2 regions of the Bacillus nitroreducens genome follow, and region 1 is predicted to be linked to the other one. Evidence: predicted binding sites of a transcription regulator. Region 1 holds the regulator's gene; the other holds the start of a gene.

Region 1 (14,822 bases):
CCGACCCCTGTCGGTCCAAGGAATATAAAGGAACCTGTTGGTCGCTTTGGATCTTTTAATCCTGCTCGTGAACGTCTTACAGCCTTTGAAACTGCTTTTACAGCTTCCTCCTGACCAATTACACGTGAATGAAGAATTTGTTCCATATTTAATAATTTATTAGCTTCAGTTTGTGCTAACTTTGAAACAGGTATTCCTGTCCAGCTTGATACGACCATTGCGATATCATCTACTGTCACTTCGGAATTCTCCTGCCCTTGTTTTTCCTTCCAGTTTTTCTTCGTTTCTTCTAATTGTTCACGAAGACGTTGTTCAGAATCTCGTAATGAAGCCGCCTTTTCAAACTCTTGACTTTGTACCGCTGCATCCTTCTCTTTGCGAACCTCTTCAAGTTTTTGCTCAAGCTCCTTTAAGTTCGGTGGGGCTGTATAAGAACGAAGACGAACTTTTGATCCAGCTTCATCAATTAAATCAATTGCTTTATCTGGTAAAAAGCGATCTGATATATAACGGTCTGAAAGTTTAACAGCTTGAACAATTGACTCATCAGAAATTGAAACTCTATGGTGAGCTTCATAACGATCACGCAATCCTTTTAATATTTGAATAGATTCCTCAACAGATGGTTCATCCACCTGGATTGGTTGGAAACGGCGCTCTAAGGCAGCATCCTTTTCAATATACTTTCTATATTCATCTAATGTCGTCGCACCAATACATTGTAACTCTCCACGAGCAAGTGATGGTTTTAAAATATTTGACGCATCAATTGCACCTTCTGCACCACCAGCACCAATTAGCGTATGAAGTTCGTCGATAAATAGAATGATATTTCCTGCTTGGCGAATTTCATCCATTACCTTTTTTAAGCGGTCTTCAAATTCTCCACGATATTTTGTACCTGCAACAACTGTTCCCATATCAAGTGTCATTACACGCTTATCACGTAGTGTTTCTGGAACTTCATTGTTTATAATTTGCTGAGCTAAACCTTCTGCAATGGCTGTTTTACCTACACCAGGTTCCCCAATTAATACTGGATTATTTTTCGTACGACGGCTAAGTACTTCAATTACACGTTGAATCTCTTTACTACGCCCAATCACTGGGTCAAGGCTTCCTTCTCTCGCGATCGCAGTTAAATCACGTGCTAAACTATCTAATGTTGGAGTATTTGCGTTTGCTGATCCCCCACCATGATGTCCTGATGATGATTCATTACTACCTAATAGCTGTAGGACTTGTTGACGTGCTTTATTAAGGCTGACACCTAAATTATTTAAGACTCTAGCTGCCACACCTTCACCTTCACGGATTAATCCAAGGAGAATATGCTCAGTTCCTACATATGAATGACCAAGCTTTCGAGCCTCATCCATTGATAATTCAATTACCTTTTTCGCTCTTGGTGTGTAATGAATTGTCTGTGACCCTTCTTGACCTCTGCCAATAAGCGCTTCTACTTCTTTTTGAATCTTTTCTGGACCTAATCCTAGGGCGAGTAGGGCCTTTGCAGCGATTCCCTCGCCTTCTCGTATAAGACCTAATAATACATGTTCAGTTCCAATATTGTTATGTCCTAATCGTACAGCTTCCTCTTGAGCTAACGCTAATACCTTTTGAGCACGCTCAGTAAATCTGCCAAACATCATAATCCATCACCCTCCATGTCAGAAGTCTTATTATTTTCAAGCTTTAATCTTTCTCGTATAATAGACGCCCTTCTAACGTCCCTTTCATTTGGCCTTAACGCCCCACCAGCATATACCTGCAAGAATCCAGGTTGAGTTAATACCATGAGTTCATTAAGGATACTTCTGGATATATCTTTTATATAGCCCAGATCAATTCCCAATCGAACGTCGGACAAACATTTTGCCGCTTCCTTCGATTCAATGATCCTACTATTAGCTAATACCCCATAAGAACGGAATACCCGATCCTCCAACTGTATGTTAGAGGTTTTCATAAGCGCTTCACGTGCAGAGCGCTCTTGTGCTATAAGTTGCGCTACCACACTCTTTAAATCTTCTACAATATCTTCTTCTGTCTTTCCAAGCGTAATTTGATTAGATATTTGAAAAATATTTCCTAACGCCTCACTGCCTTCACCGTAAATTCCTCTGACGACTAAACCAAGTTGATTAATAGCTGGAATGATGCGGCTCATTTGGTGAGTAAGAATAAGTGCTGGCAAATGCATCATCACTGAGGCACGTAGTCCAGTTCCAACATTAGTTGGGCAACTTGTTAAATATCCTCTCGATTCATCAAACGCATAGTCAACATGCTCTTCTATCCAGTCATCTAAATCATTTGCAACTTGTAAACTCTGCGATAATTGTAGTCCTGGGAATAAACATTGTATTCGAATATGATCCTCTTCATTAATCATTATGCTAACTTCTTCATTTTCTGATAAAAGACATGCTCCATACGTGGAATCCTCTGCTAAATGTGGACTAATTAAATGCTTTTCAACGAGTACCCTTTTTTGAACTGGCTGTAACTCCATCATTTTTAATAACTCTAATTTTCCTATTTTAGGAAAGCTTTTCTGTGAAAAACCGTTTTGGAACACATCCACAACTTGCTGTGCTTCTTCATTTGAGTAAACCGTAGAAAAGGGAATGTTTTTTAAGTTACGAGCAAGCCTGATCCTTGAACTTAAGACAATATCTGAATCCGGCCCTTCTTGACTCATCCATGCACATAAGGCTTGATTGATAAAATGTTCAAGAGACATCGTTTACACCTCCCCCTCTCTGTGACCACTTAACTTTTTCTCTAGAGCTCTTACGTGGTCACGAACATCTGCAGCCTTTTCAAATTCTTCTAAAGAAATATATTCCTGAAGCTTTTGCTTCAGTTGTTCAATCTCTTTTCGAATATGGAAGGTACCTCCGATTCGTTTCGGAATTTTCCCTGTATGATGTGTGTTGCCACTATGCAGTCTTTTAAGAATCGGGGTAAGATGTTTTTCAAAAGTTGGGTAACAATTCGAACAGCCGAATCGACCAACCTTTGCAAACTGTTGGAAAGTCATTTTACATTTCTCGCATTGTAAAATTTCATTTTGTTGAAATGCATTTTGCTTTGAACCTGCAAGAGGCTCAAATTGAAGAAGTCCTGCTAATAAGTTATCTATAGAAAAGCCAGATGTGCCTGGAAACATAAACATTTCACTTTTTTCATGAGCACAATGTTCACAAACATGAACCTCGGTTTTTTCGCCATTAATAATTTTTGTAAAATGTAATGTTGCTGGGCGCTGATTGCATTCTTGGCATATCATGGTTAACACCTTCCTACTTAATCAAATACGAATTGACGTATTATCGCCTGATTTATATACCAAACGAAGTGAGTTGAAAAAGTTGCCATAGGTCATGGCGTCGTTCTTTTCCTGTTCATGGTCCGAAAAGTTTATTTTAAAATATTTAATGCATTGTCTAGAAGCTTTCTTTTTAAAAATTATCGATACATGAGAGATGTAAGCATTGCTTTTAACATTCTTGCTCTCAACTCATCCCGATGAGGAAGATCAATAAACAATACAGATCGATCGATAACGCTTAACATGATTTTTGCTTCTCTTTTTGATATCACTTTCTCCTCTATCAACCGCAGAATAACATCTTCAGCGCTTGCTTGGGAGATTCGCTTATCAATAAGCCTTACAAGTTGATTAACGAGCTGTGAATCGTCATTCATCTTCACTTTCATGATCCGAATGTATCCACCACCACCTCGTTTACTTTCGACTAAATAGCCTCTTTCTAAGGTAAACCTTGTATTTATAACATAATTAATTTGAGATGGGACACATTCAAATTTATCAGCAATCTCACTTCTTTTAATTTCAACAATCGCTCGATCACTTGTATCAAGAACACTTTTCAAATATTGTTCAATGATATCAGATATATTCCTCAATTATGACCACACCTCACTCTGACTTTGACTATATTTGACTATAGTTATAATATAAAATGACCGCACTAATTTTTCAACTGTTTCGTTTCCCAATAGTGAAAGTAGGCAATCATTTTTTAAGGCATTTACTATCCTATACTCTCCAAATATGGTACATCTCTAAACGCAAAATCAGAAAATTTTTTGTACCATTTTGTGTTTAGACATTTCTTCATATAGTCTTAGACGCTCATCTTTACTGGCTACTTCAACATCAATCGTATATTGGCAATTCTGATCTGCTTTGTCCTTAGAATACTTAATATTGAAGTCCCTCACTTGAAAGCCATTGTCTTTAAACAATTCCAAGATGGATGAAAAAGAAGAAATATCCTCATTAATAATAATATGAACGGTTTTTCTTTTTGTCGATTTAAAAAAGATTTCTTCAAACCGATTAAGAAAAATTAAACTAAGTAAAACGACTATTGTTGTTAAGATAGCTGGGGCATACATACCTAACCCAATAATTAAACCTAGACCAGCTACAACCCAGATAGAGGCTGCTGTTGTTAACCCTCGAACAGTCGCATCCCTTACAAGAATCGTCCCCGCACCTAAAAATCCAATTCCACTAATCACATAAGATGGAATCCTAGCAGGATCAAAACGGACATTTGTGCTCATTTCCAAATACGGCTGAAACCCGTAAATGGACATTAACATCATTAAACAAGAACCAACTCCGACCAATAAATGTGTACGAAATCCTGCAGGGTGCTTATTTACCTCTCTCTCTAACCCAACTAACCCACATAATAATGCTGCCATAAATATTCGAATCGACATTGTTATAAACTCTTGCGTTTGGAATGATGCAATAAACTGTGTCAAATTACATCCCCCTGTTCTAAATCCAATATTATGTAATTCGATAGACAAACCAAATCCCCTTTTTTAAAAAAGAAAAATTTTGTGTTTTATCATTATACGACTTACACCAAAATTTATGAATCTCCGGAACTGTTTTTTTAGAATAGTATCAGAGCTAGTATTTGATATAATTTCTTATTAAATCTTAACCGTCCCAGGATTTTTTTATTAAAACACAAAAAAGACCAACCATAACGGCTGATCTTTTAGGTGCTTAGCGACGTCCTACTCTCACAGGGGCAATGCCCCAACTACCATCGGCGCTGAAGAGCTTAACTTCCGTGTTCGGTATGGGAACGGGTGTGACCTCTTCGCTATCGTCACTAAACTATAAGAAGGATTCATTCCTTCAAAACTAGATAACGCATGCACATTCATTAATGTCTTGCTTCGGCTCCTAGCCTCTCGAGGTCGCTTCACTTCTTCTGTCAAAGTCTATGACTTTTCCCTCAGAAGTTCCAGCGCTTGTCGTGGCTGTACAGTCGCCTGCGCATTTCTATTTTGGTTAAGTCCTCGATCGATTAGTATCAGTCAGCTGCACATGTCACCATGCTTCCACCTCTGACCTATCAACCTCGTCATCTTCGAGGGATCTTACTAGTTTAACACTATGGGAAATCTCATCTTGAGGGGGGCTTCATGCTTAGATGCTTTCAGCACTTATCCCTTCCACACATAGCTACCCAGCTATGCCCTTGGCAGGACAACTGGTACACCAGCGGTGTGTCCATCCCGGTCCTCTCGTACTAAGGACAGCTCCTCTCAAATTTCCTACGCCCACGACGGATAGGGACCGAACTGTCTCACGACGTTCTGAACCCAGCTCGCGTACCGCTTTAATGGGCGAACAGCCCAACCCTTGGGACCGACTACAGCCCCAGGATGCGATGAGCCGACATCGAGGTGCCAAACCTCCCCGTCGATGTGGACTCTTGGGGGAGATAAGCCTGTTATCCCCGGGGTAGCTTTTATCCGTTGAGCGATGGCCCTTCCATGCGGAACCACCGGATCACTAAGCCCGACTTTCGTCCCTGCTCGACTTGTAGGTCTCGCAGTCAAGCTCCCTTGTGCCTTTACACTCTACGAATGATTTCCAACCATTCTGAGGGAACCTTTGGGCGCCTCCGTTACTCTTTAGGAGGCGACCGCCCCAGTCAAACTGCCCACCTGACACTGTCTCCAAGGCCGATAAGGCCTTCGGGTTAGAATTTCAATACAGCCAGGGTAGTATCCCACCGACGCCTCCACCGAAGCTAGCGCTCCGGCTTCCAAGGCTCCTACCTATCCTGTACAAGCTGTACCAAAATTCAATATCAGGTTGCAGTAAAGCTCCACGGGGTCTTTCCGTCCTGTCGCGGGTAACCTGCATCTTCACAGGTACTATAATTTCACCGAGTCTCTCGTTGAGACAGTGCCCAGATCGTTACACCTTTCGTGCGGGTCAGAACTTACCTGACAAGGAATTTCGCTACCTTAGGACCGTTATAGTTACGGCCGCCGTTTACTGGGGCTTCGATTCAGAGCTTCGCTTGCGCTAACCCCTCCTCTTAACCTTCCAGCACCGGGCAGGTGTCAGCCCCTATACTTCGCCTTGCGGCTTCGCAGAGACCTGTGTTTTTGCTAAACAGTCGCCTGGGCCTATTCACTGCGGCTTTTCAGGGCTATGCACCCTAAAAAGCACCCCTTCTCCCGAAGTTACGGGGTCATTTTGCCGAGTTCCTTAACGAGAGTTCTCTCGATCACCTTAGGATTCTCTCCTCGCCTACCTGTGTCGGTTTGCGGTACGGGCACCATTTACCTCGCTAGAAGCTTTTCTTGGCAGTGTGGAATCAGGAACTTCGGTACTATATTTCCCTCGCCATCACAGCTCAACCTTACGGTAAGCGGATTTGCCTACTTACCAGTCTAACTGCTTGGACGCACATATCCAACAGTGCGCTTACCCTATCCTCCTGCGTCCCTCCATCGCTCAAACGGTAAAGAGGTGGTACAGGAATATCAACCTGTTGTCCATCGCCTACGCTTTTCAGCCTCGGCTTAGGTCCCGACTAACCCTGAGCGGACGAGCCTTCCTCAGGAAACCTTAGGCATTCGGTGGAGGGGATTCTCACCCCTCTTTCGCTACTCATACCGGCATTCTCACTTCTAAGCGCTCCACCAGTCCTCACGGTCTGACTTCGCTGCACTTAGAACGCTCTCCTACCATTGTTCGTAAGAACAATCCACAGCTTCGGTGATACGTTTAGCCCCGGTACATTTTCGGCGCAGAGTCACTCGACCAGTGAGCTATTACGCACTCTTTAAATGGTGGCTGCTTCTAAGCCAACATCCTGGTTGTCTAAGCAACTCCACATCCTTTTCCACTTAACGTATACTTTGGGACCTTAGCTGGTGGTCTGGGCTGTTTCCCTCTTGACTACGGATCTTATCACTCGCAGTCTGACTCCCGAGAATCAAGTCTTTGGCATTCGGAGTTTGACTGAATTCGGTAACCCGATGAGGGCCCCTAGTCCAATCAGTGCTCTACCTCCAAGACTCTATACTCGAGGCTAGCCCTAAAGCTATTTCGGAGAGAACCAGCTATCTCCAAGTTCGATTGGAATTTCTCCGCTACCCACACCTCATCCCCGCACTTTTCAACGTACGTGGGTTCGGGCCTCCATTCAGTGTTACCTGAACTTCACCCTGGACATGGGTAGATCACCTGGTTTCGGGTCTACGACCACGTACTCATTCGCCCTATTCAGACTCGCTTTCGCTGCGGCTCCGTCTCTTCGACTTAACCTTGCACGTAATCGTAACTCGCCGGTTCATTCTACAAAAGGCACGCCATCACACATGAATGTGCTTTGACTACTTGTAGGCACACGGTTTCAGGTTCTATTTCACTCCCCTCCCGGGGTGCTTTTCACCTTTCCCTCACGGTACTGGTTCACTATCGGTCACTAGGGAGTATTTAGCCTTGGGAGATGGTCCTCCCAGCTTCCGACGGGATTTCACGTGTCCCGCCGTACTCAGGATCCACTCAAGAGAGAACGAAGTTTCGACTACAGGGTTGTTACCTTCTCTGACGGACCTTTCCAGGTCGCTTCGTCTACTTCGCTCTTTTGTAACTCCGTATAGAGTGTCCTACAACCCCAAGAGGCAAGCCTCTTGGTTTGGGCTATCTTCCGTTTCGCTCGCCGCTACTCAGGAAATCGCGTTTGCTTTCTCTTCCTCTGGGTACTTAGATGTTTCAGTTCCCCAGGTCTACCTTCGCTTACCCTATGAATTCAGGTAAGGATACTGCCCCATTACGAGCAGTGGGTTTCCCCATTCGGAAATCTTCGGATCAATGCTTACTTACAGCTCCCCGAAGCATATCGGTGTTAGTACCGTCCTTCATCGGCTCCTAGTGCCAAGGCATCCACCGTGCGCCCTTTATAACTTAACCTGTTCGGCTTCGATAAGCTTCAAATTTCTTCGCTTCTCATGCGCCTATAAGTTTAAAGAACTTTACTTCAATGAATGTTTTGTTACGTTATCTAGTTTTCAAGGAACGAAGCTACTGACTTCAATCACATCGTGATTTACATCAGTGAATAGTCTCCATGCAGCTTTGCGATGAGGAATTAATCATCATTGACTAATCTTGCAGACGCAAGCGCAATTGATTTTTGCGAAAGGCAAAAATCGACCTTTGAGAGAAAAAGCACTCTCAAAACTGACCACAATACAATACGTCTTTTTATGAAGTTCGTAGAACTTCTATTGTCTAGCTACGGTTCCTAGCCTCTCGAGGTTACTTCACTTCTTCTGTCAAAGTCTGCTGACTTTCCCTTCAGAAGTTCCAGCACTTGTCGAGGCTGAACAGTCACCTTCGCTTTTCGACTTTTTCCTTAGAAAGGAGGTGATCCAGCCGCACCTTCCGATACGGCTACCTTGTTACGACTTCACCCCAATCATCTGTCCCACCTTAGGCGGCTGGCTCCTTACGGTTACCCCACCGACTTCGGGTGTTACAAACTCTCGTGGTGTGACGGGCGGTGTGTACAAGGCCCGGGAACGTATTCACCGCGGCATGCTGATCCGCGATTACTAGCGATTCCGGCTTCATGCAGGCGAGTTGCAGCCTGCAATCCGAACTGAGAATGGTTTTATGGGATTGGCTTAACCTCGCGGTTTCGCTGCCCTTTGTACCATCCATTGTAGCACGTGTGTAGCCCAGGTCATAAGGGGCATGATGATTTGACGTCATCCCCACCTTCCTCCGGTTTGTCACCGGCAGTCACCTTAGAGTGCCCAACTGAATGCTGGCAACTAAGATCAAGGGTTGCGCTCGTTGCGGGACTTAACCCAACATCTCACGACACGAGCTGACGACAACCATGCACCACCTGTCACTCTGTCCCCGAAGGGAACGTCCTATCTCTAGGAGTGTCAGAGGATGTCAAGACCTGGTAAGGTTCTTCGCGTTGCTTCGAATTAAACCACATGCTCCACCGCTTGTGCGGGCCCCCGTCAATTCCTTTGAGTTTCAGTCTTGCGACCGTACTCCCCAGGCGGAGTGCTTAATGCGTTGACTTCAGCACTAAAGGGCGGAAACCCTCTAACACTTAGCACTCATCGTTTACGGCGTGGACTACCAGGGTATCTAATCCTGTTCGCTCCCCACGCTTTCGCGCCTCAGCGTCAGTTACAGACCAGAGAGCCGCCTTCGCCACTGGTGTTCCTCCACATCTCTACGCATTTCACCGCTACACGTGGAATTCCGCTCTCCTCTTCTGCACTCAAGTCCCCCAGTTTCCAATGACCCTCCACGGTTGAGCCGTGGGCTTTCACATCAGACTTAAAGGACCGCCTGCGCGCGCTTTACGCCCAATAATTCCGGATAACGCTTGCCACCTACGTATTACCGCGGCTGCTGGCACGTAGTTAGCCGTGGCTTTCTGGTTAGGTACCGTCAAGGTACCGCCCTATTCGAACGATACTTGTTCTTCCCTAACAACAGAGCTTTACGATCCGAAGACCTTCTTCGCTCACGCGGCGTTGCTCCGTCAGACTTTCGTCCATTGCGGAAGATTCCCTACTGCTGCCTCCCGTAGGAGTCTGGGCCGTGTCTCAGTCCCAGTGTGGCCGATCACCCTCTCAGGTCGGCTACGCATCGTTGCCTTGGTGAGCCGTTACCTCACCAACTAGCTAATGCGCCGCGGGCCCATCCGTAAGTGATAGCAAGAAGCCATCTTTTAATATAAGACCATGTGGTCTCATATGTTATCCGGTATTAGCTCCGGTTTCCCGAAGTTATCCCAGTCTTACAGGTAGGTTGCCCACGTGTTACTCACCCGTCCGCCGCTAATCTTTGGGAGCAAGCTCCCTTAGATTCGCTCGACTTGCATGTATTAGGCACGCCGCCAGCGTTCATCCTGAGCCAGGATCAAACTCTCCAATAGAGTATTGATTGCTCAATAAGTTTTGTTACTTAGAATTAACGTTGACGCTTGTATTGTGTTCAGTTTTCAAAGAACTTTGGTGGAGCCTAGCGGGATCGAACCGCTGACCTCCTGCGTGCAAGGCAGGCGCTCTCCCAGCTGAGCTAAGGCCCCAAATAAATTATATTAGTGGTCGGGAAGACAGGATTCGAACCTGCGACCCCTTGGTCCCAAACCAAGTGCTCTACCAAGCTGAGCTACTTCCCGTAATGGCGCGCCCGAAAGGAGTCGAACCCATAACCTTCTGATCCGTAGTCAGACGCTCTATCCAATTGAGCTACGGGCGCAATTACTATTTAAATGGTGCCGAGGACCGGAATCGAACCGGTACGGTAGTCACCTACCGCAGGATTTTAAGTCCTGTGCGTCTGCCAGTTCCGCCACCCCGGCAATTTAACAAATAACTTCTGGAGCGGAAGACGGGATTCGAACCCGCGACCCCCACCTTGGCAAGGTGGTGTTCTACCACTGAACTACTTCCGCATAATGCGGGTGAAGGGACTCGAACCCCCACGTCAAAGACACTAGATCCTAAGTCTAGCGCGTCTGCCAATTCCGCCACACCCGCATATTTGAATAAATGGTGAGCCATGAAGGATTCGAACCTTCGACCCTCTGATTAAAAGTCAGATGCTCTACCGACTGAGCTAATGGCTCGTACTATAAAAGATGGTGGAGGATGACGGGATCGAACCGCCGACCCCCTGCTTGTAAGGCAGGTGCTCTCCCAGCTGAGCTAATCCTCCAAACATTTTGCCTAGCGACGTCCTACTCTCACAGGGGCAATGCCCCAACTACCATCGGCGCTGAGAAGCTTAACTTCCGTGTTCGGTATGGGAACGGGTGTGACCTTCTCGCTATCGTCACTAGACTTTTTTATGAGGAACCTTACCTATTATAATCTCTTTTCGAGATTAGTCAACAGGAAATTCATTCCTTCAAAACTAGATAACGTACGCACATTCATTAATGTCTTGCTTCGGCTCCTAGCCTCTCGAGGTCGCTTCACTTCTTCTGTCAAAGTCTATGACTTTTCCCTCAGAAGTTCCAGCGCTTGTCGTGGCTGTACAGTCGCCTGCGCATTTCTATTTTGGTTAAGTCCTCGATCGATTAGTATCAGTCAGCTGCACATGTCACCATGCTTCCACCTCTGACCTATCAACCTCGTCATCTTCGAGGGATCTTACTAGTTTAACACTATGGGAAATCTCATCTTGAGGGGGGCTTCATGCTTAGATGCTTTCAGCACTTATCCCTTCCACACATAGCTACCCAGCTATGCCCTTGGCAGGACAACTGGTACACCAGCGGTGTGTCCATCCCGGTCCTCTCGTACTAAGGACAGCTCCTCTCAAATTTCCTACGCCCACGACGGATAGGGACCGAACTGTCTCACGACGTTCTGAACCCAGCTCGCGTACCGCTTTAATGGGCGAACAGCCCAACCCTTGGGACCGACTACAGCCCCAGGATGCGATGAGCCGACATCGAGGTGCCAAACCTCCCCGTCGATGTGGACTCTTGGGGGAGATAAGCCTGTTATCCCCGGGGTAGCTTTTATCCGTTGAGCGATGGCCCTTCCATGCGGAACCACCGGATCACTAAGCCCGACTTTCGTCCCTGCTCGACTTGTAGGTCTCGCAGTCAAGCTCCCTTGTGCCTTTACACTCTACGAATGATTTCCAACCATTCTGAGGGAACCTTTGGGCGCCTCCGTTACTCTTTAGGAGGCGACCGCCCCAGTCAAACTGCCCACCTGACACTGTCTCCAAGGCCGATAAGGCCTTCGGGTTAGAATTTCAATACAGCCAGGGTAGTATCCCACCGACGCCTCCACCGAAGCTAGCGCTCCGGCTTCCAAGGCTCCTACCTATCCTGTACAAGCTGTACCAAAATTCAATATCAGGTTGCAGTAAAGCTCCACGGGGTCTTTCCGTCCTGTCGCGGGTAACCTGCATCTTCACAGGTACTATAATTTCACCGAGTCTCTCGTTGAGACAGTGCCCAGATCGTTACACCTTTCGTGCGGGTCAGAACTTACCTGACAAGGAATTTCGCTACCTTAGGACCGTTATAGTTACGGCCGCCGTTTACTGGGGCTTCGATTCAGAGCTTCGCTTGCGCTAACCCCTCCTCTTAACCTTCCAGCACCGGGCAGGTGTCAGCCCCTATACTTCGCCTTGCGGCTTCGCAGAGACCTGTGTTTTTGCTAAACAGTCGCCTGGGCCTATTCACTGCGGCTTTTCAGGGCTATGCACCCTAAAAAGCACCCCTTCTCCCGAAGTTACGGGGTCATTTTGCCGAGTTCCTTAACGAGAGTTCTCTCGATCACCTTAGGATTCTCTCCTCGCCTACCTGTGTCGGTTTGCGGTACGGGCACCATTTACCTCGCTAGAAGCTTTTCTTGGCAGTGTGGAATCAGGAACTTCGGTACTATATTTCCCTCGCCATCACAGCTCAACCTTACGGTAAGCGGATTTGCCTACTTACCAGTCTAACTGCTTGGACGCACATATCCAACAGTGCGCTTACCCTATCCTCCTGCGTCCCTCCATCGCTCAAACGGTAAAGAGGTGGTACAGGAATATCAACCTGTTGTCCATCGCCTACGCTTTTCAGCCTCGGCTTAGGTCCCGACTAACCCTGAGCGGACGAGCCTTCCTCAGGAAACCTTAGGCATTCGGTGGAGGGGATTCTCACCCCTCTTTCGCTACTCATACCGGCATTCTCACTTCTAAGCGCTCCACCAGTCCTCACGGTCTGACTTCGCTGCACTTAGAACGCTCTCCTACCATTGTTCGTAAGAACAATCCACAGCTTCGGTGATACGTTTAGCCCCGGTACATTTTCGGCGCAGAGTCACTCGACCAGTGAGCTATTACGCACTCTTTAAATGGTGGCTGCTTCTAAGCCAACATCCTGGTTGTCTAAGCAACTCCACATCCTTTTCCACTTAACGTATACTTTGGGACCTTAGCTGGTGGTCTGGGCTGTTTCCCTCTTGACTACGGATCTTATCACTCGCAGTCTGACTCCCGAGAATCAAGTCTTTGGCATTCGGAGTTTGACTGAATTCGGTAACCCGATGAGGGCCCCTAGTCCAATCAGTGCTCTACCTCCAAGACTCTATACTCGAGGCTAGCCCTAAAGCTATTTCGGAGAGAACCAGCTATCTCCAAGTTCGATTGGAATTTCTCCGCTACCCACACCTCATCCCCGCACTTTTCAACGTACGTGGGTTCGGGCCTCCATTCAGTGTTACCTGAACTTCACCCTGGACATGGGTAGATCACCTGGTTTCGGGTCTACGACCACGTACTCATTCGCCCTATTCAGACTCGCTTTCGCTGCGGCTCCGTCTCTTCGACTTAACCTTGCACGTAATCGTAACTCGCCGGTTCATTCTACAAAAGGCACGCCATCACACATGAATGTGCTTTGACTACTTGTAGGCACACGGTTTCAGGTTCTATTTCACTCCCCTCCCGGGGTGCTTTTCACCTTTCCCTCACGGTACTGGTTCACTATCGGTCACTAGGGAGTATTTAGCCTTGGGAGATGGTCCTCCCAGCTTCCGACGGGATTTCACGTGTCCCGCCGTACTCAGGATCCACTCAAGAGAGAACGAAGTTTCGACTACAGGGTTGTTACCTTCTCTGACGGACCTTTCCAGGTCGCTTCGTCTACTTCGCTCTTTTGTAACTCCGTATAGAGTGTCCTACAACCCCAAGAGGCAAGCCTCTTGGTTTGGGCTATCTTCCGTTTCGCTCGCCGCTACTCAGGAAATCGCGTTTGCTTTCTCTTCCTCTGGGTACTTAGATGTTTCAGTTCCCCAGGTCTACCTTCGCTTACCCTATGAATTCAGGTAAGGATACTGCCCCATTACGAGCAGTGGGTTTCCCCATTCGGAAATCTTCGGATCAATGCTTACTTACAGCTCCCCGAAGCATATCGGTGTTAGTACCGTCCTTCATCGGCTCCTAGTGCCAAGGCATCCACCGTGCGCCCTTTATAACTTAACCTGTTCGGCTTCGATAAGCTTCAAATTTCTTCGCTTCTCATGCGCCTATAAGTTTAAAGAACTTTACTTCAATGAATGTTTTGTTACGTTATCTAGTTTTCAAGGAACGAAGCTACTGACTTCAATCACATCGTGATTTACATCAGTGAATAGTCTCCATGCAGCTTTGCGATGAGGAATTAATCATCATTGACTAATCTTGCAGACGCAAGCGCAATTGATTTTTGCGAAAGGCAAAAATCGACCTTTGAGAGAAAAAGCACTCTCAAAACTGACCACAATACAATACGTCTTTTTATGAAGTTCGTAGAACTTCTATTGTCTAGCTACGGTTCCTAGCCTCTTGAGGTTGCTTCACTTCTTCTGTCAAAGTCTGCTGACTTTTCCTTCAGAAGTTCCAGCACTTGTCGAGGCTGATCAGTCACCTTCGCTTTTCGACTTTTTCCTTAGAAAGGAGGTGATCCAGCCGCACCTTCCGATAC
Region 2 (14,822 bases), 900 kb from region 1:
TACCAAATTGCTTGTAAGCCTGAGTATCTGAAACTGGAATCACAAATGTGTCAGGAAAACCTTGTAATCTTGCCCACTCTCTAGGTGTTAGGCTTCTGACAAACTCTTTATTGATTTCACCCTTGATTTTTGTTTTAGGTGTAAAATCAGTTAACCGCTCATCAATAATTAAATTTCTTTCTCTTCCCATGCCACCAACAACAATTGCATTGGAGATCCCGTCATAATCAAGAATTTGATACCCGAATCCATTGCCTTTGCTTTCATGACGCTTTCGATGTGCTTTTAACGTCTCTAAGTACGTATCAGATAAATAATATTTACTGGATACCTCATGTTCTTCAAGGATATCTCTCAGAACATTACTAGGACCATTGTACGTCGGAAATTGAAAATCGATTTCTTGATGATCAAATCCCACAATATAGATTCGTTCTCGATTTTGTGGAAGTCCATAGTCTTTTGCATTTAACACTTTAACGAAAACTTTGTAGTTTAGTTCATTTTCTAGAACATGTAAAATTGTTTCTAATGTTTTTCCACCTTTATGGTTTACAAGTCCCTTCACATTTTCCAGTAAAAATGCTTTTGGTCTTTTATATTTAATAATACGGGCTACATCAAAAAACAATGTCCCTCGTGTATCCTCAAATCCTAATCTTCTCCCAGCTATTGAAAATGCCTGACATGGAAACCCAGCCAATAAAATATCAAAGTCTTCTAATTCTTCCTCTTTGATTTTCGTTACATCACCGTATGGGTTATCTCCAAAGTTAGCTTCATAGGTTTGGCACGCATACTTGTCCATCTCTACACTTAGGACATTTTCAGTTCGATTCGTTAGCTCAAAACCTAATCGAATCCCACCTATACCAGCAAATAAATCAATTGTTTTATAAGTAATCATAGAAGTAAACTCCTTTCCTTCTATACCCATTACCTCTATATTAACATACATTCAAATCACAAGAACGAACGTTCTCTATCGAAGGTCATATATTACATTTTAAGGTAGTTTGCAGCATTCCTCAATTATTTTATTTTTCCTTTTTTTCAAGGTGCGTGTAAAATTTCTCTTAAAAAATAAAAAGGGCTAGACATCCACCTGTCTACCCCTGATTTTCAAATCATTTTATAATTCAAAGTATGAAACTGCAATTGTAAGAACAAAGAATAAAACTGCTAATACCACTGTAAGGCGGTGTAAAACTGCGTCAAGCCCACGTGCCTTTTGCTTTCCGAATAATTGCTCAGCTCCACCCGAAATAGCTCCAGATAAACCTGCACTTTTACCAGATTGTAACAAGACAACCACGATCAACGCGATACATACGATTACTAACAATGTAACTAGAACTCCATGCAACATATAAAACGACACCTCCTGAACAAGAACGCATATGACGTTATGTTAAATGTACCATAAAAAATTCATGTGGACAATACTGCATTTTCAGACATTAGTCAAATTATTGAAATATAGATTATATCTTGAAGCTTGATTGGGTAATGAAGGACCTTATAGAGTGCTGGTTTCTTCGTTCGGGACCTTCATCTTGCTTATGAAGGACTTTTAGGGGTGCTGGATCGTCATTAGGGACTTCATCCTCCATTCGCGTTTGCACCTTCAACCACAGATTTGCGCCTTCGACCACTCTTTTGCGTCTTCGTCCTCATATTTGCGCATTCATTCTCACTTTTGCGCCTACAATCTCTTATTTGCGCATTCATTCTCACTTTTGCGCCTATAATCTCTTATGTGCGCATTCACCCTCACTTTTGCGCCTACAATCTCTTATTTGAGCCTTCATCCTCACTTTTGCGCCTACAATCTCTTATTTGAGCCTTCGTCCTCATATTTGCGCATTCATCCTCACTTTTGCGTCTACAATCTCTTATTTGCGCCTTCATCCTCACTTTTGCGCCTATAATCTCTTATTTGCGCATTCACCCTCACTTTTGCGTCTACAATCTCTTATTTGAGCCTTCATCCTCACTTTTGTGCCTTCGTCCTCATTTTTGCGCCGAACGAAAAACTTCTATACTCAATTTTAGCATCAAAAAACGACAAGCATCATGCTTGTCGTTTTCTTTTAATGAAATTAGCCTCTTAAGTTATAGAAAGATGCTAAGCCGTTGTATTGAGCTGTTTCACCAAGATTGTCTTCAATACGTAGTAATTGGTTGTATTTTGCAACACGGTCAGTACGTGATGGAGCACCAGTCTTGATTTGGCCAGCGTTTGTTGCTACTGCGATGTCAGCGATTGTGCTGTCCTCAGTTTCACCAGAACGGTGAGAGATAACTGCAGTGTAGCCAGCGCGTTTTGCCATTTCGATTGCATCAAATGTTTCTGTTAATGTACCGATTTGGTTAACTTTGATAAGGATAGAGTTACCTACGCCTCTTTCAATACCTTCAGAAAGTTTTTTCGTATTTGTTACGAATAGGTCGTCACCAACTAATTGAACTTTTTTACCAAGACGCTCAGTTAGAAGTTTGTGACCTTCCCAGTCGTTTTCATCTAAGCCATCTTCAATTGAGATGATTGGGTATTTTGAAACAAGGTCTGCATAGAATTCAACCATTTCTTCTGAAGTAAGGACTTTGCCTTCACCTTTAAGATGGTATTTACCGTCTTCTTTGTTGTAGAACTCAGAAGATGCAGCATCCATTGCTAGACGTACTTGTTCTCCTGGTTTGTAACCAGCTTTTTCGATAGCTTCTACGATTGTTTGTAGAGCTTCTTCGTTTGAACCAAGGTTTGGAGCGAATCCACCTTCATCACCTACAGCTGTGTTTAAGCCTTTTGCTTGTAGAACTCCTTTTAGTGCGTGGAAAATTTCTGCACCCATACGAAGTGCTTCTTTGAAGTTTTCAGCACCAACAGGCATAATCATGAATTCTTGGATGTCAACGTTGTTGTCAGCATGCTCTCCACCATTGATGATGTTCATCATTGGTACTGGAAGAGTTTTTGAGTTGAATCCACCAAGGTATTGGTATAAAGGAATTTCTAGGTGGTCAGCTGCTGCACGAGCTACTGCCATAGATACGCCAAGAATTGCGTTTGCACCTAATTTACCTTTGTTTTCAGTACCGTCAAGCTCAATTAATGCTTCGTCGATAGAAACTTGATCAGTTACATCGAAACCGATGATTTCTCCAGCAATGATTTCATTTACATTGTTTACTGCTGTTTGAACACCTTTTCCAAGGTAACGGCTCTTGTCGCCATCACGAAGTTCAACTGCTTCGTATTCACCAGTTGAAGCACCACTTGGTACTAACGCGCGGCCGAATGCACCTGACTCAGTATATACTTCAACCTCAACTGTAGGATTTCCACGAGAATCTAATACTTCACGAGCGTAAACATCTACGATAATTGACATTAAAAATCTCTCCTTGAAAATGAATTTTTTTAGTCGTTCAATTTATTTTTTTATTAAAGTGTTTCCAGTCATTTCAGCGGATTTTTGAACCCCTAGTAAGTCTAGCATAGTTGGCGCTAGGTCTCCAAGGATTCCATCTTCTCTTAATGTTAATCCTTCTTTTGTAACAATAACTGGTACTGGATTTGTTGTATGTGCAGTCATTGGTTTTCCTTCTAGGGTAACTACTTCATCAGAGTTACCATGGTCAGCTGTAATAATTGCTGAACCACCTTTTGCTAGAATGGCATCTACGATTTCACCAAGACATTCGTCTACTGTTTCAATCGCTTTAATTGTTGGCTCAAGCAAACCTGAGTGACCTACCATGTCTGGGTTTGCAAAGTTTAAAATAATTGCATCATGCTTGTCCTCTGCAATTTCTTTTAATAGAGCATCCCTCACCTCGTAAGCACTCATTTCAGGCTTAAGATCGTAGGTTGCAACCTTTGGTGAATCAATTAAGATTCTTGTTTCACCTGGGAATTCTTGCTCACGACCACCACTCATAAAGAATGTCACATGAGGATATTTTTCAGTTTCCGCAATACGGAGCTGTTTTAATCCATTCTGTGAAAGAACTTCTCCTAATGTGTTGTCAAGGTTTGTAGGCTTAAAGGCTACATAGCCATCGACACTTTCACTAAAGTGAGTTAAGCACACAAAGAATAAGTTTTGTGGGTGCTTTGGTCCACGATCAAATGAGCGGAAATCGTCATTTGTGAATGTGTTTGAAATTTGGATCGCACGGTCTGGTCTGAAATTATAAAAAATCACGGCATCATTGTCTTGAATGGTCGCAACAGGTGAACCATCTTCTTTAACCATGACAGATGGTAATACGAATTCGTCGTAAATTCCGTTTGCATAGGAGTCTTCAACAAGTTCGAATCCATTTTTATATGTAGGACCTTCTCCATAAACCATCGAACGATATGATTTTTCAACACGCTCCCAACGCTTGTCACGGTCCATAGAATAATAACGACCAGACAAGGTTGCGATTTCACCTACACCATACTCTTTGATTTTTTCATCTAGTTGTTCAAGATAGACCTTTGCAGTCTGTGGACCTACATCTCGTCCATCTAAGAAACCATGAATATATACTTTTTCGATACCTTCTGATGCAGCAAGTTTTAATAAAGCAAAAAGGTGATCGATGTGACTGTGTACACCACCATCCGATAATAAACCAAATAGGTGTAATGCTGTACCATTTTCTTTTACGTGTTTCATAGCTGCAAGGAAGGTTTCGTTTTTTTCAAATTCGTGATCACGAATGGCCACATTTACACGAGTTAAGCTTTGGTAGACGACACGGCCGGCACCGATATTTAAGTGTCCTACCTCTGAATTTCCCATTTGGCCTTCTGGTAAACCAACTGCCTCACCGCTAGCTTGTAAAGTAGCGTGTGGGTATTGGTTCCAATAGCGATCAAAATTTGGTTTGCTAGCTTGCGCTACTGCATTTCCTTTCACTTCATCGCGAAATGCGAATCCATCTAAAATAATTAGTGCTACGGGTGATTTACTCATTACTACCTGCCTCCAAAAGCTTTACGAAAGAGGAAGCATCGAGACTTGCGCCACCTACTAGAGCACCATCGATATCTGGTTGAGCCATGTATTCTTTAATGTTTTCTGGTTTTACACTTCCACCGTATTGAATGCGAACCGCATCGGCTACGTCGCTAGAGAATTGTTCTGCAATCACTTTACGGATGTGTGCACAAACCTCATTCGCATCTTCAGCTGAAGAAGATTTACCTGTACCAATTGCCCAAATTGGTTCATAAGCAATCACAACTTCTTTTGCTTGTTCAGCTGTTAAACCTGCTAATGCTTTTTGAATTTGAGACTCAACAAGGTCGTTTGTTTGTCCTGCTTCACGTTGCTCTAGAGTTTCACCACAGCATACGATTGGAGTTAATCCATGAGCGAATGCAGCAAGTGTTTTTTGGTTTACTGTTTCATCTGTTTCAGCAAACATTTCACGACGCTCAGAGTGACCAAGGATTACATATTCAACACCAATATCCTTCAATGCAACAGGGCTGATTTCACCTGTAAATGCACCACTCTCTTCAAAATGCATATTTTGAGCACCAATTTTAAGGTCATAGTTTCCTTCTTTTACATTTGCAACAAGGCGGTCTAAGAAAAGTGCTGGCGCACAAACAACAGAATCAACCTTATCTGGTGATGGAATTAGACCATTGATTTCTTCTACGAATTGAACTGCTTCAGGAAGAACTTTATTCATTTTCCAGTTTCCTGCAATGATTGGCTTTCTCATGTTTCACCATCCCTTTCAAATCGAAACGTACAAGATACATAGTTGTTAAAGACTATTAAAAAAGCTCCTGAGGGTGAGATTACCCTCCTTTATAGCCGATTGCACCTTGGACTAGGCATTCACCTAATATTTATTACCTAAATAATGGCCGTCACACTATTATTTATCGTTAAGTAACACAACTCCTGGAAGCTCTTTACCTTCCATGAATTCTAGTGATGCTCCGCCACCAGTAGAAATATGACTCATCTTATCAGCTAAACCGAATTTTTCAACTGCCGCCGCAGAGTCTCCACCACCGATAACAGAATAAGTATCAGTTGCGTCAGCTAATGCTTGACCTACTGCTTTTGTTCCATTAGCGAAAGCTTCTAATTCGAATACACCCATAGGGCCATTCCAGATTACAAGTTTAGAGTTTAAGATTACGTCTCTATAAAGTTCTTGTGTCTTCGGTCCGATATCGAGAGCTTCCCAGTCGCTTGGGATTTCTTCGATAGGAACAATCTTCGTATTTGCATCATTTGAGAAGTCATCTGCAACTTTTACATCAACAGGCATATAGAAGTTAACGCCTTTTTCTTTTGCTTTGTTCATGAATTGAGTAGCTAGATCAATCTTATCTTCTTCTAAAAGTGATTTACCGATTTCATGACCTTGTGCTTTTACGAAAGTATAAGCAAGTCCGCCGCCAATGATTAAGTTATCCACTTTTTCTAAAAGATTCTCGATAACACCGATTTTGTCCTTCACCTTCGCTCCACCGACAATAGCAGTGAATGGACGTTCAGGATTAGATAGTGCTTTACCAAGTACTTCAATTTCTTTTTCCATTAGGATACCTGCAACTGCTGGTAAGTGTTCTGCAATTCCTGCTGTAGAAGCATGAGCACGGTGAGCAGCTCCAAATGCATCGTTCACGTATACGTCAGCTAATGCTGCAAATTGTTTTGCTAGTTCTGGATCATTTTTTTCTTCACCAGGGTAGAAACGAACGTTTTCTAATAAAAGAACATCGCCTTCATTCATTTCTGAGATGACTTGTTCAACTTCTGGGCCATATGCTTCGTTTGTTTTGCGAACTTCAATTCCTAAGTGCTCTCCAAGACGCTTAGCTACTGGATCTAGGCGAAGTTCTTCCACTGCTTGACCTTTAGGACGACCAAGATGACTTGCTAGAATGACCTTTGCTCCTTCTTTGCGAAGGTGCTCAATTGTAGGTAATGCTGCACGAATACGAGTCTCATCTGTTACCTTACCGTCTTGCATTGGAACGTTAAAATCAACACGACAAAAAACTCGTTTGCCTTTAACATCAATATCTCTAACTGATTTCTTATTCACTGGAAGGCCTCCGTTCTATGTACTGTTTTTACGCCTAAACTTGCAAAAGAGTAGCTGAAACTAGGCGCATTTACATCAAAAAGGGAAGGGAACATTCCCTTCCCTACACAAGTTCTATTATAGTGGTTGTTCATTTTGTTTCCAAGAACAGTGTGTTTACTAATTAATGATTATGACATTCTATTTCGACTGTAGATTAAAGACCTTTTGATGCGATGTAATCTACTAGGTCAACTACACGGTGAGAGTATCCACTTTCGTTGTCATACCAAGAGATAACTTTAACCATGTTGCCTTCCATAACCATAGTAGAAAGAGCATCGATAGTTGAAGAATTTGGATTTCCGTTGTAGTCACCAGAAACTAGTGGCTCTTCACTGTAACCCATGATTCCGTCTAATTCATTTTCAGCTGCTTTACGAAGAGCTGCATTCACTTCTTCTACAGTTACTTCTTTATCTAATTCAGCAACTAAGTCAACAAGTGACACGTTTGGAGTTGGAACACGCATAGCTCCACCATTTAATTTACCTTTTAATTCAGGTAATACTAGTGAAACTGCTTTTGCAGCACCAGTTGTTGTTGGAATGATGTTTTCAGCTGCTGCACGTGCACGACGGTAGTCCTTATGTGGTAAGTCAAGGATTTGTTGGTCGTTTGTGTATGAGTGAACAGTTGTCATCATACCACGCTTAATACCAAAGTTTTCATGTAGAACTTTAGCAAATGGAGCTAAACAGTTTGTAGTACAAGACGCATTTGAAATAACGTCATGGCTAGCTGCATCATATTTGTCATGGTTAACACCCATAACGATTGTGATATCTTCGTCAGTTGCAGGAGCAGAAATGATTACTTTCTTTGCACCAGCTTCGATGTGTTTCGCAGCGTCAGCACGCTTAGTGAAACGACCAGTTGATTCAACAACAACTTCAACACCTAGGTCTCCCCAAGCTAGTTGAGCTGGGTCACGCTCAGCTTTAACAAGAATTTCTTTACCATTTACAACTAGGTTATTACCATTTACAGATACTTCTGCATCAAGAATTCCATGAACAGAGTCATACTTTAAAAGATGTGCTAACATGTTTGCATCTGTTAAATCGTTTACTGCTACCACTTCAACATTTGGATTTTTTAATGCCGCACGTAGTACGTTACGACCAATACGACCAAAACCATTAATACCAACTTTAACTGCCATTTAAAATTTCCTCCTTTGTATGTAAAACCTAAAAAATTATAGAAAGGGAGAATAATTTTATCCCTTTATTAACTCTTTTGCTGCACCTTCATCTGTTATTAACAGTGTTCTTGGTGCCTGCTTTAAGTATGCTTGGATGGCTTTCGCCTTCGAAGCACCTCCAGCTACTGCAATCACATCGTGTATTGCAGGAAGATCCTCTAGCTGGATACCAATTGTTTGAACGCGATGGACAACATTCCCATCTTCGTCAAAATAATACCCAAAAGCTTCTGCGACGGCATGAGATTCAATGATTTTCCTCATATCCTCATCGCTTGTTCTGCGCCGCTCAGCCATTGTAATAGCGTCTCCTATTCCATGGACAACCATACTTGATGACTTAATCAAATTCAAGACTTCACGAATGGATGGTTCTGCCACAAAAGATTGGTACGCTTCATTACTTACTACATCTGGTACATGGAGAAGCCGATAATCACCCGAGGCTTTTTCAGCCATCTTTGCGCAAATTGTATTTGCTTGGTTTTCTACACGTTCTCCAAGTCCACCTCTTGCTGGGACAAATAAAATGCTACGACCCTTTGAGTCAGGTGTCATCATTTCTGCTACTTCTACAAGGGTTGTACCACCAGTAACTGCGACGATATTTTCTCCAAAAAGCCTTTGTTTTATTCTTGAAACGCAAGCTCTTCCCATTTCTTTTTTCACCCAAGGAGTCGTGTCACTGTCGCCTGGAACGACAATCACTTCTTTTATCTTTAACTTCTCCTTAAGTTTCGATTCTAAAACCTTTAAACCTAAAACTTCCTTCATTACTTCTTCAAGGTCTTTTAACAGCTCTGCGCCCTCTTTTGTCAAACTCATGCCTGCAGTGCTAAAGTCCACCAGGTTTTGCTTCTTTAAAAATTCCACTTCACCGCGGAGAACTCGTTCACTATGACCAAGACTTGTTGAAAGATTCCTTCTTCCAATTGGTTGCATAAGTCGTATGTATTTGAGTATCTCATGGCGCTTTTGCATAACCTCGAGTAAATCAGGTAATAATTTTTGTTGTACCTCAATGATTGAACTCATTACTACATTTCCCCTTTTTTACCATAAGGGACTTTTTTTGTCCCGCTGTGACATATTATGTCCCGCTTACAGTAAAAAAAAACAACTCATGTAAAACAATATCGCCTTGCTACACTAATATATTAACAGTACTTTTAACAGAAAGCAATAAATAAAGTGAAACTTCTAGCAATGAGGAATTTCTAATCTTATTACTTGTTAAAGTCGGTAGAATAAGGGGTAAACGGCGTTGCTATAAAACATAGTTGCTCTTATTTCTAATATTTGGTTTCTATGGGCAGTTATGTCCCTCTGAATGGACATACTGCCCGTTTATGAGGCTATTTCTAGACAGTCAGGATGACTTTGCTTGAATTTCTTTCAAATATTCTTTAATAACTTCTTTGTGAATAATCCCTGACTCTACTTCGTTTCCATCGATTTCAATAACCGGGATCATGATCTGATACTTTTCTAGTAGCTCATCATCTTTATAAATATCAATCTCATTAAGAACTATGGGATATTCTTCGCCAAGTTCCTCAATTACCTTTTTGGCTTTCGTACAGAGTGAGCAATTTCCCTTTGAATACATAGTTACAAGAATGTGATCCAATTGTTACACTTCCATTCTACTTGCTATATCGTTTTCGCTTCGATGAAGATGGTATATTTAATTGGTCACGGTATTTTGCAATTGTTCGTCTAGAGACAATGATACCGTGTTCCTTTTTCAGTATATCGACAATCTCTTGGTCTGACAAAGGCTTTTGTTTATTTTCACCATCGATAAGCTGTTTCATAATATTTTTCACTTGAGTGGATGACGTATCAGCTGGCCCTGTTGTTTGGATATTCCGACTAAAAAAATATTTCATTTCATAAATACCGAATGGGGTTTGCACAAATTTATCCTTGACTGCACGACTTACCGTTGATTCGTGAATATCGAGTGAGTGCGCAATCTCACTCATAATCAATGGTTTTAAATGTGCGGGTCCCTTGATAAAAAAATCTAATTGACGATTGATGATTTCGTTCATCACGTTTTGCAGGGTTAATTTTCGTTGTTCCAGACTCCTCATAATCCATTGACACTGGTCCACTTTTTCCTGTAGATAGGATTTTGTATGTGAATCCTTCTCCTCTAAAAAATGTTGATAATACTGTAGGTTCAATGAAACCTTCGGTAAATATGAATCCTGCATTCTCATTGAAACTACTCCATCTTCAACCTGAATATCAAAATCCGGAATTATATATTGAGCATCTCCTCCTTGAAAAGCTGCTCCAGGTCTTGGTTGAAGGGTTTGAATAAAATCAAAAACTTCCTGTATGTCACTAAGCTTCACATCAAGATTCTTCGCAATTTCCTTCCAAGACTTTTCCGCGAAAAGCTCAAAATACTCTCTCACAATTGTTTCTGCTAATTCATTACGTTTTGGGAGTGCCTTCAATTGTAGCAAGAGACATTCCTGTAACGACCTTGCACCAACACCAATAGGATCTAAACCTTGAACAAATCGAATTGCATTTTCAATCGTTTCCGTATCGGCTTTTAGTTCTTTTGAAATCTCCTCTACAGGAAAATACAAATACCCGTTACTGTCTAAAAGTTGGATGATGTATTCAATCGTTTTTTTGCTTGTGTCATTTAGTTTCATATATGTTACTTGAGATAGTAAATGCTCGTATAATGTAGTTTCCTTTTTCTCGATATAGTCGATTGGATTCGTATATGTTTCTTTTGAGACCTTTGATTTTGACTGTCGAGTAAAATCAGTTGGTTTTACTTCGATTAGGGGATTTTCTAGTGTTTGCTCTTCTAGAAATTTAGTCAAATCCAAAGAAGAGTATTGTAAAAGAGTGATAGCTTGGGTTAATTCCTTTGTCATGACCAGCTTTAGAGATTGCTGTTGAAATAGACCTGTTTGCATATTCACCTACGCTCTCCCCTTTCCTTCACATTAACTTTGAAAGCGTTTACTATTTATTTGTAAAAGAATCCAAAACCTTCATTCTGATATTATTAACTTACTTCTATGGTATCGGAAAAGTTAAATTTTAGCACGCATTTTTCAACATTTTTTGAAAGATTCTATTTTAAAGAGGTGATTATAGTTGAAAGACAATAAAATCGAATACACTGGACCTCTTACAGGGACATTGGATGAGGCAAAAAAAATAACGAACAAGGAAGAAGAGTATGCAACCGAATTTGATCCTATCCAAACCATGTGGGGCGTAAATCCAGTTGATGAAGATCTGTACGAAGGAACTTTAGGGTATAAGGATAATTAAAATTAAAAACTGACCAGGAAAATAATTCCTGGTCAGTTTTTGCTAGCGCCCTCGGCAGGATTCGAACCCACGATAAGAGAACCGGAATCTCTTGTGCTATCCACTACACTACGAGGGCATGTAGAAAAGCGCATGCTTATAAAATTGAACGTCTACTAATGACTGCCACGTCCTGTGGCAAACATAGACGTCAGCACTTCCTGTGCAAGTCCTAAAAGCGCTGGAACCCCGACGAGTAGGCTGTTGCCGCCGCAGGAGGGGTTGAAGCTTGTCTCAAGGAGCTAAGCTCAGGAGCTAGACACTAAAAATTATATAAAGTTGAAATACAAGGTATTATCAACTGAGAATTGCACTCATCATTATATGACAGAATGTAAATGATTGCAAGATGTATGTTTTAAACCACTGTAAAACGGTTATGATGAAATAAGTATGAAAAAAATTTCCGTATCAATAAAGGTATGTGCTAAAAGTTTGTAGAATATGATAAATTAGTAAAGCGAATTGTTTGACCTTTACTGACCATAATTGTATTATGGAAATACATATTAATGATTTTTAATTCGTTTTTAAAAGGAGGAAATCAAATGAATTTAATTCCTACAGTTATTGAACAAACGAACCGTGGAGAGCGTGCTTATGATATTTACTCACGTTTATTAAAGGACCGTATTATCATGCTTGGTAGTGCGATTGATGACAATGTGGCTAACTCAATCGTGTCTCAGTTACTATTCTTAGCTGCAGAAGACCCTGAGAAAGATATTTCTTTATACATCAATAGCCCTGGTGGTTCAATCACGGCTGGTATGGCAATCTATGACACCATGCAGTTCATTAAGCCAAAAGTCTCTACGATTTGTATTGGAATGGCTGCTTCTATGGGTGCATTCTTACTTGCTGCTGGGGAAAAAGGCAAGCGTTTTGCGTTACCAAACAGTGAAGTGATGATTCACCAACCACTTGGTGGAGCACAAGGTCAAGCAACTGAAATTGAAATTGCGGCTAAGCGTATCTTATTCCTACGTGATAAGTTAAATAAAATTTTAGCTGAACGTACTGGCCAACCTTTAGAGGTTATTGAAAAAGATACAGATCGTGACAACTTCATGACTGCTGAAAAAGCAATGGAGTATGGATTAATCGATAAAGTGATGTTCCCACAAGAAAGTAAATAAGAATAAAATCCTCTCACCTAGTTGTGAGAGGATTTTTTTATGCCTCTTTTTGAATAAAATTAGTTAGTGCCTCAACAGCTGCTTCTTCATCAGTTCCTTCTGCGATTAAGGTAACTGTTGTACCACTGCCAACCGCTAAACTCATTAACCCCATAATGCTTTTAGCATTTACCTTTTTTCCGTCTTTCTCTAAAAAAATATCTGCAGAAAATTTATTTGCTTCTTGAACAAACATTGCTGCTGGACGAGCTTGTAAGCCCGTTCTTAATGCAACCACAACATGTCTTTCAATCATATTTTCTTCCTCCTCTATTTTGTGAACATATACTTAAGCTGTTCTTTTTTTAAGTAGTTTCTATTCATACGTAGAATAAATGAAAAAGGTTTCACTTATTCCTAAAAAATGATAGCGCTTTATTTGTTTTCTAGTGAGCAATTCGCTCACTTAATGGATTGCCCTGCACGCAGTTTATTGGCAATCTCATCAATTTTTCGAAGTCTGTGGTTAATCCCTGACTTACTAATTTTACCGCTTGTTACCATTTCACCAAGTTCTTTAAGTGTGACATCCTGATAAGCAACACGTAGTTCTGCAATTTCTCTTAATTTATCAGGTAAAATTCCAAGACCCACTGTTTCATCAATGTATCTTATATTCTCCACCTGACGAATCGATGCACCGATTGTCTTATTTAAATTAGCTGTTTCACAATTCACTAAGCGATTAACTGAATTTCGCATGTCTCGTACTATACGTACATCCTCATAACGGAGTAATGCTTGATGAGCCCCAATAATGTTGAGAAATTCAGTGATTTTTTCTGCTTCTTTTAAATAGGTAATAAAGCCCTTTTTACGTTCTAACGTTTTTGCATTGAGATCAAAAACGTTCATTAATTCACAAAGCGAATCATTATGTTCTTTGTATAATGAATAAATCTCAAGATGGTAAGAGGATGTTTCAGGATTATTGACAGAGCCTCCTGCCAGAAAGGCACCCCGTAAATAGGAGCGTTTGCAGCACTTTTTGGCAACCAATTCAGAAGATATTTCCTGCCTGAGCGTAAAACTTTCAAATATCTTTAAATCTTCTAAAATATCTTTTGCATCCTCAACAAGGCGAACAATATAAACATTGTTCTTCTTGAGTCTCATCTTTTTTCGAACGAGGAGCTCAACACCAACTTTATAGCATTTTTTTAGCAACGTATATATTCTTCTCGCAATAGCGGCGTTTTCCGTTTGGATGTCCACCACTATTTTTTGGTTGGAGAAGGAAAGTGCGCCATTCATTCGGATCAAAGCGGAAAGCTCAGCTCTTGTACAGCAATCTTTGATGTCTAAATTCGTAAGTTCTTTTTTCGTCTCTGATGCAAATGACACATGTCCCACCTCCCTTTGTATTCATAAAATTGATGGGTGATTTTTCAATCACCCTCCACTTCTTTCTTAACCATATCGTATAGAATGTTTGCTACTTTTGTTGTGTCGTGTCTTATTACATTATTATCGTATGAGATGATTTTATCATGGATGATAGATAAACTTAAAGTAGAAAGCTTTTCTACATCATAAACAACTGGCTTTGCCAATTCTTTGGCATATAGTTGCTTTATATCGTCAGGTATTTCACCATCATTCACTAAAATTGTATCAATGAACTTTACTCCCATATGATCAATTAAGGCTTGCACATGGTCGCTTGCAGAATAATTCAATGTTTCTCCTGCCTGTGTCATGACATTACAAATATACACCTTTTTTGCTTTTGCTTTTACAACTTCATCCCCAATTTTGGGAACAAGTAAATTAGGCAAAATACTTGTATAAAGGCTACCTGGACCGAGGACTATTAAATCAGCTTCACGTATCTTTTCCACTGACTCATTTAATGGTTCAATATCATCAGGTGTTAAAAAGACGCGTTTTATCTTTTTACCAGAGTATGGTATTTTGGATTCACCAGAAACGACTGTCCCATCCTCCATCTCTGCATGTAAAACGAC

The links. The regulator CtsR, encoded in region 1, represses protease genes until heat stress. The targets are predictions, from matches to a motif close to ATGGTCAATAAAGGTCAAACA.
Region 2: clpP (ATP-dependent Clp endopeptidase proteolytic subunit ClpP) is a predicted target of CtsR. The motif match lies at 12,144-12,164, and genes of this name have one in related genera.

What each region holds. Positions count from the first base shown of each region.
Region 1 covers NZ_CAXHYI020000003.1:952,155-966,976, forward strand. Annotated here, with positions in the region: gene clpC (ATP-dependent protease ATP-binding subunit ClpC) at 1-1,652, opposite strand, end outside; gene ACWPVE_RS08565 (protein arginine kinase) at 1,649-2,746, opposite strand; gene ACWPVE_RS08570 (UvrB/UvrC motif-containing protein) at 2,750-3,295, opposite strand; gene ACWPVE_RS08575 (CtsR family transcriptional regulator) at 3,475-3,936, opposite strand; gene ACWPVE_RS08580 (MgtC/SapB family protein) at 4,108-4,764, opposite strand; rRNA gene rrf (5S ribosomal RNA) at 5,061-5,176, opposite strand; rRNA gene ACWPVE_RS08590 (23S ribosomal RNA) at 5,350-8,281, opposite strand; rRNA gene ACWPVE_RS08595 (16S ribosomal RNA) at 8,731-10,280, opposite strand; tRNA gene ACWPVE_RS08600 (tRNA-Ala) at 10,358-10,433, opposite strand; tRNA gene ACWPVE_RS08605 (tRNA-Pro) at 10,450-10,526, opposite strand; tRNA gene ACWPVE_RS08610 (tRNA-Arg) at 10,530-10,606, opposite strand; tRNA gene ACWPVE_RS08615 (tRNA-Leu) at 10,621-10,709, opposite strand; tRNA gene ACWPVE_RS08620 (tRNA-Gly) at 10,728-10,802, opposite strand; tRNA gene ACWPVE_RS08625 (tRNA-Leu) at 10,807-10,887, opposite strand; tRNA gene ACWPVE_RS08630 (tRNA-Lys) at 10,901-10,976, opposite strand; tRNA gene ACWPVE_RS08635 (tRNA-Val) at 10,990-11,065, opposite strand; rRNA gene rrf (5S ribosomal RNA) at 11,075-11,190, opposite strand; rRNA gene ACWPVE_RS08645 (23S ribosomal RNA) at 11,410-14,341, opposite strand; rRNA gene ACWPVE_RS08650 (16S ribosomal RNA) at 14,791-14,822, opposite strand, start outside.
Region 2 covers NZ_CAXHYI020000003.1:1,851,050-1,865,871, reverse strand. Annotated here, with positions in the region: gene ACWPVE_RS12815 (DNA cytosine methyltransferase) at 1-907, opposite strand, end outside; gene secG (preprotein translocase subunit SecG) at 1,133-1,366, opposite strand; gene eno (phosphopyruvate hydratase) at 2,103-3,395, opposite strand; gene gpmI (2,3-bisphosphoglycerate-independent phosphoglycerate mutase) at 3,438-4,973, opposite strand; gene tpiA (triose-phosphate isomerase) at 4,966-5,733, opposite strand; gene ACWPVE_RS12790 (phosphoglycerate kinase) at 5,893-7,077, opposite strand; gene gap (type I glyceraldehyde-3-phosphate dehydrogenase) at 7,274-8,281, opposite strand; gene ACWPVE_RS12780 (sugar-binding transcriptional regulator) at 8,339-9,358, opposite strand; gene ACWPVE_RS12775 (glutaredoxin family protein) at 9,693-9,932, opposite strand; gene rpoN (RNA polymerase factor sigma-54) at 9,970-11,274, opposite strand; gene ACWPVE_RS12765 (hypothetical protein) at 11,459-11,638, shown strand; tRNA gene ACWPVE_RS12760 (tRNA-Arg) at 11,685-11,756, opposite strand; gene clpP (ATP-dependent Clp endopeptidase proteolytic subunit ClpP) at 12,226-12,816, shown strand; gene ACWPVE_RS12750 (HPr family phosphocarrier protein) at 12,854-13,111, opposite strand; gene whiA (DNA-binding protein WhiA) at 13,258-14,199, opposite strand; gene ACWPVE_RS12740 (gluconeogenesis factor YvcK family protein) at 14,244-14,822, opposite strand, start outside.